2 regions of the Bacillus cereus group sp. RP43 genome follow, and region 2 is predicted to be linked to the other one. Evidence: riboswitches for the same ligand, from Rfam matches in the RefSeq annotation. Region 2 holds a riboswitch; the other holds the start of a gene.

Region 1 (3,216 bases), 480 kb from region 2:
GACTGTAAAGTAAAAGATAGGACAGCTCCGGCCGATGTTGCTTGAGATTGTTGAATATCATAGCCAAGATGTGATTGTAATCCAGGATAATAGACATTTTGGACTTTAGAGTGCTCTTGTAAATAATGTGCAATTTTATTGGCACCTGCAGCTGAATGTTCGAGACGTACATGCAATGTTTTAATACCGCGAAGCACGAGAGAACAGTCTTGAGGTCCTAAAATAGCGCCAAATGCATTTTGTAAAAATCCAAGTTTTTGAGCGAGTTCGGCATCTTTTACGACCGCTAATCCGGCAGTAACATCACTATGGCCAGCAATAAATTTTGTGGCACTATGAAGAACGACATCGGCGCCAAGATCAAGCGGCTTCTGGAATAATGGGGTCAAAAATGTATTATCAACAAATGTAAGAGCACCAATAGATTTTGCGAGTTTAGAAACCTCGCGAATATCTGTTACTTTTAAAAGTGGGTTAGATGGTGTTTCTACATAAAAGAGCTTCGTATTCGGTTTGATATTTTGTTTTATTGCTTCTAAATTGGTCATATCAACAAATGTATGTGAAACACCGTAACGAGAGAGAACTTCAGTTATAATCCGGTAAGTGCCTCCGTATACGTCTTCTGAAATGAGTACGTGATCGCCTTGTGAAAGAAGGAGAAAAGCAGTAGAAATCGCTGCAATGCCTGATGCAAAGGCGAACCCTTTTGTTCCGCCTTCTAATAAAGCAATGATATCTTCCAGAGCTTCACGAGTTGGATTTCCAGATCGGCTATAGTCGTATTTGCCAAAAGTATCTACATCAAACTGGTGAAATGTTGATGTGTTATAAATGGGAACGTTAACAGCTCCTGTTTGTGCATCGTGTTTATATTGGTTGTGTAGTAAGAGTGTATCTATAGAATAACTCATATTCTCACACCTTCTTTTACAAGTTTAATGGCTTGATTTAAGTCTTGAATTAAATCATTACTGTTTTCAATGCCGACGGAGAATCGAAGAAGACGATTACATACACCGTTTGCCGTTCTGATTTCTTCTGGAATATCAGCATGCGTTTGCGTTGCTGGATAAGTCATTAAACTCTCTACACCACCAAGACTTTCAGCAAATGTGATTAAGGATAAAGATTGTAAGAATGGATTAATCCATGTTTCATCTTGAAGACGAAACGAAATCATACCGCCTCTTCCTGGATAAAATACATCTGTCACACCGTCTTCATCATTTAAATAAGCAACAATTGCTTTCGCATTTTCTTCATGTTGTCTCATGCGAAGCGCTAAAGTTTTCATACCACGAATTAATAGCCATGAATCAAATGGGCTTAAGACAGCACCGGAGGCATTATGATAATGAGCGATTTCTTCACAAAGTTCCTTTCCTTTTGCAACGACAAGTCCGCTTAGTACATCGTTATGCCCACCTAAATATTTCGTTGCACTATGAAGTACGATGTCGGCACCTTCTGTTAATGGTTGCTGTATATAAGGAGTGTAGAATGTGTTATCTACAATAAGAAGTAGTCCGTGTCTTTTCGCTACACTTGTGACAGTGGCAATATCAGTAACTTGCATTAATGGATTAGTCGGAGTTTCTATGAAAATAGCCTTCGTTTCAGTTGTGATAGCTTGCTCAATTTGTTTAATAGATTGTGTATTTACGTATCTACATCGAACATTCCACTTTTTTTCATGTTCAGAAAATAATCGATACGTTCCTCCATATAAATCTTCAGATACAATAAGTTCATCCCCAGAACGGAATAACGAAAGGACAAGGAGAACAGCTGCCATTCCTGAACTGCAGGCATAACCTTGTTCGCCATATTCTAAGTCTGCGATTGCCTGTTCTAAAAGACCACGAGTTGGATTTCCAGTTCGTGAATAGTCAAAGCCGGTAGATTTACCAAGTCCTTCGTGACGATAAGCGGTTGAGAAATAAACGGGTGGATTAACAGTTCCTGTTGTAGTTTCGCTACGATTTCCGATTTGTGCTAGTTTTGTTTCGATAGTTGACATGTAAAAATTCCTCCTTTTTAAATTGAACGAGTAGTTGAATATAAAATAAAAAAAGCCTTCTAAGAAGAAGGCTTTCGGATTGAATAGAGTCTTCTTCTCATCTGTCAAATCTTTGACAATTTGCTGGAATTAGCACCTTATTAACAAATTGTTAATGGTTGCTGAGGCGTCATAGGGCCAGTCCCTCTACCTCTCTAGATAAGAATGTTCGTATGAAATTTTTATTATGTTTTTAACTTTACAACAAAAGTTAACTGAATTGCAACTTTATTTTAAATAATTTTTATTTTTCCGCAAGTGTCATTGACTTTTATTTTAGTGCGTGCTAAATTTATAAAAAATTAACAAACATTGTTAAAAGGGGAACGTATTTCCTTTTAGCTACATAAATAAAATAATAAAGACAAACTCTTATTGAGAGCGGTGGAGGGAAAGGCCCTGTGAAACCCGGCAACCTTCAAACTAAATGTTTGAAACGGTGCTAAAACCTGCAAAACGTGTGTTTTGCATAATAAGAGGAGGAACAATTATGTCCCCCTCTTCAAAGCGAAGAGGGGGTTTTTATATTGATAGAAATGAGGGAGATTCGTGAAATTACTAGATTTATTATCAAAAGGAATTGTAATAGGTGATGGTGCGGTTGGAACGTTATTACATTCGCATGGTTTACAAAGTAGTTTTGAAGAATTGAATTTGTCTGATCCAGACTTAATTATATCGATTCATAAACAATATGTAGCTGCTGGAGCGGATGTTATTCAAACGAATACGTATGGGGCAAATGAAGCGAAATTACGTATGTATGGATTAGAAAATCAAGTTGTCCAAATTAATAGAGCGGCAGTGAATATTGCGAAAGCATCAGTAACAGAGCGGAATGCAATTTTAGGGACAATTGGAGGTATGAAACATATTGGTGCTGTTACAACGACTGATATAGAGCGAGAATTTATGTTACTTGAGCAGGCAGGTGCTCTACTAGAAGAACAGGTTGATGGATTATTATTAGAAACTTTTTATGATGAATTTGAATTATTACATGCCGTTAAAGTATTGCGTAAACAAACGAATATTCCGATTGTTGCTCAGTTAGCGTTGCATGAGGCAGGTACGACTCAAAATGGGAATGATGTCAATGAAATATTAAAACAGCTTTTAGATTACGGTGCAAATGTTGTTGGATTGAACTGTCA
Region 2 (3,216 bases):
ATCATCTTTTACAATTTCATAAGAGGTCACTGTATGACCTGCTTCTTTTAACAATTCATGTAATAGCTGTCCGCTCTTATCCGTCTCTTCCGTACGTGTATCGGAAATCGTAACAATTTTACAGCGTACTTCTTTTGGTGCTTGTTTTTTATGTTCAGTTACACTCATTTTTCATCTTTCCTTTCTTGAAGACTTTTCTCCATTTTATCATACATATCTTTACACGATTATGTATGAAGCCAACGATGAAGCATGATACAATATAAGTATGTAAACCCACAAAAAGGAAAATAAAAGAGTGTACTTTTTATATTTTTTCTTAGGTTCCACATCATTAGCTACTCTTTAACTCACCTTATATTTTCTACATAATAGATTTAATTTTTAAATTTACACTACAAAATAAATCGGAGGTCTACATATTATGGAACTTTATAAAAAATTAACAACAACATTCATCCTCTTATTTATAGCTTCAATCACCGTGGGGTTTTCTCTAAAAGGAGCAATTCCATATGCTACATTAGTAAGTATTATATTCGCAACGCTATTTTTACTGAGCAGTGCATTTTGCGCGGGTAAAGCACGTCAAATGAAAGGGTAATTACATATGTTCAAGAAGAAACCGATAGTTTGTAAATCATGCAAAAAAGAAATACAAACGTATGAAAAAGCATGGATTCATATGCCCTTTCCGGCAAGCGGCATGACTAATATGAAAAGTATATTGAGCTAGACGGAGAAGTGTATTGTAATTCATGTATTCAAATCATAAGTAAAACAAAATAAAAAAAGCTTTGCGCTCACCGCGCAAAGCTTTTTTTCATATATTATAGACCAGCTTGCTCTTTTAAAGCTACAGCTTTGTCTGTACGTTCCCATGAAAGATCTACATCAGTACGTCCGAAGTGGCCGTAAGCTGCTGTTTGTTTGTAAATTGGGCGACGTAAGTCTAGCATTTTAATAATACCAGCTGGGCGAAGATCGAAGTTGTTACGAACTAGTTCTACTAGTACGTCTTCAGATACTTTACCAGTGCCAAATGTATCAACTGAAATTGATACTGGTTGTGCTACGCCGATTGCGTATGCAAGTTGTACTTCTGCTTTGTCAGCAAGACCAGCTGCTACGATGTTTTTCGCAACATAACGAGCTGCATATGCTGCAGAACGGTCAACTTTCGTTGCATCTTTACCAGAGAATGCACCGCCACCGTGGCGAGCGTATCCACCGTAAGTATCAACGATGATTTTACGTCCTGTTAAACCAGCATCACCTTGTGGTCCACCAATTACGAAGCGACCAGTTGGGTTAATGAAGAATTTCGTTTCTCCATCCATTAATTCAGCTGGAACTACAGCTTTAATTACATGCTCTTTTAAATCGCGATCGATTTCTTCCCATGTAACATCTGGATGATGTTGTGTAGAAATTACAATTGTATCCACACGTACAGGTTTACCACTTTCATCATACTCAACTGTAACTTGCGTTTTTCCATCCGGACGTAAGTATGATAATGTGTCATCTTTACGTACTTCAGTTAAACGGCGAGCTAATTTGTGAGCAAGCGAGATTGGAAGTGGCATTAATTCTTGTGTTTCATTACATGCGAAACCAAACATTAAACCTTGGTCTCCCGCACCAATTGCCTCAATCTCAGCGTCAGTCATTAGACCTTCGCGTGCTTCTAGCGCTTGGTCAACACCCATAGCGATGTCAGCAGATTGCTCATCGATAGATGTTAAAACTGCACAAGTTTCTGCATCGAATCCATATTTTGCGCGTGTGTAACCAATGCCTTGAATTGTTTCACGAACGATTTTCGGAATATCTACATAAGTAGAAGTCGTAATTTCCCCCGCTACCAATACTAAACCAGTTGTTACAGTTGTTTCACAAGCTACACGTGCATTTGCGTCCTTTGATAAGATCGCATCTAAAATTGAATCAGAAATTTGGTCACAAATTTTATCTGGATGTCCTTCAGTTACAGACTCAGATGTGAACAGATGACGTTTTTTTGTCATGTGGTAAACCTCCCTACAGTAATTGTATATATTGTACGGAACTCATCCTTAATTTGCCACAAACTGCGACATACATTTATTCTCCCACACAAGCATACAGAAAAACCTTTCCCACTTAACATAGAGGAAAGGTTTAATTTGCTACTTGCATACTGCTTTTTGCCCTTTGCTCTTATCGTTCGAGACCGTTAGCCTCGCACAGGTTTTAGCACCTATTCACCTGTATTTACCACTACAAGTGAGGTTGCTGGGCTTCATCGGGCCTGTCCCTCCGCCAGCTCGGGATAAGAGAGTATCCGTCCCAACCTATACTAAAGAAATGATATTCATTTGTCAATTAATATTCACATTTTCCTGAAAGTTTTTCTCAATACGCATAGAATGAAATATTAATAAGGAAATGATACATTCACACAAACAAAAATAAATAAATAGTATACATTATTTATATAATTGTGTTATACTCTTGATGGGGATTACGAGGAATATTTCATTAAATGAAAAGGATGGTATATAAATATGAGTACTGTGAATGTCCAAATTGGTTTACATGAATTATTGAACGGAAGCAATGCACAGATTCAATTAAGTGTTCCGCAATTAGTGGAAAAAGTATTAATGCGAAACGAAGGGAAATTAACTTCTACTGGTGCCGTTTCTGCTTCAACAGGAAAATACACAGGACGTTCTCCTAAAGATAAATTTATTGTGAAGGAAGCATCGGTTGCTGACAAAATTGCTTGGGGAGCCGTGAACCAACCGATCTCTGAAGAACATTTTAATAAATTATATACAAAAGTTTTAGAATACTTAAAAGAAAAAGAAGAGTTATTCGTCTTCAAAGGATTTGCTGGCGCTGATCGCAACTATCGCCTACCAATTCAAGTTGTTAACGAATATGCATGGCATAATTTGTTCGTACATCAATTATTTATTCGTCCAAATGAAGAAGAATTAACAACTCACGAATCAGAGTTCACAATTGTTTCTGCACCAAACTTCAAAGCAGATCCAGCAATTGACGGTACAAATTCTGAAGCATTCATTATGGTTTCATTCGAAAAACGTATCGTACTAATCGGTGGTACAGAATACGCTGGAGAAATGAAAAAATCAATCTTCTCTATTATGAACTTCTTACTACCTGAACAAGACATTCTTTCTATGCACTGCTCTTCAAACGTAG

What was found. A riboswitch is a leader RNA that binds a small molecule or an ion and turns the genes downstream of it on or off. The one in region 2 is predicted to bind S-adenosylmethionine.
Region 1: it holds a riboswitch for S-adenosylmethionine, as region 2 does, so the genes downstream of both, metI (cystathionine gamma-synthase/O-acetylhomoserine thiolyase) here and metK (methionine adenosyltransferase) in region 2, are expected to answer to the same signal.

The regions. Positions count from the first base shown of each region.
Region 1 covers NZ_JARVHQ010000001.1:1,145,168-1,148,383, forward strand. Annotated here, with positions in the region: gene metC (cystathionine beta-lyase) at 1-914, opposite strand, end outside; gene metI (cystathionine gamma-synthase/O-acetylhomoserine thiolyase) at 911-2,023, opposite strand; SAM riboswitch class I at 2,118-2,228, opposite strand; SAM riboswitch class I at 2,432-2,541, shown strand; gene QCI75_RS05965 (bifunctional homocysteine S-methyltransferase/methylenetetrahydrofolate reductase) at 2,612-3,216, shown strand, end outside.
Region 2 covers NZ_JARVHQ010000001.1:664,164-667,379, reverse strand. Annotated here, with positions in the region: gene QCI75_RS03465 (MogA/MoaB family molybdenum cofactor biosynthesis protein) at 1-168, opposite strand, end outside; gene QCI75_RS03460 (hypothetical protein) at 425-604, shown strand; gene metK (methionine adenosyltransferase) at 831-2,030, opposite strand; SAM riboswitch class I at 2,200-2,321, opposite strand; gene pckA (phosphoenolpyruvate carboxykinase (ATP)) at 2,550-3,216, shown strand, end outside.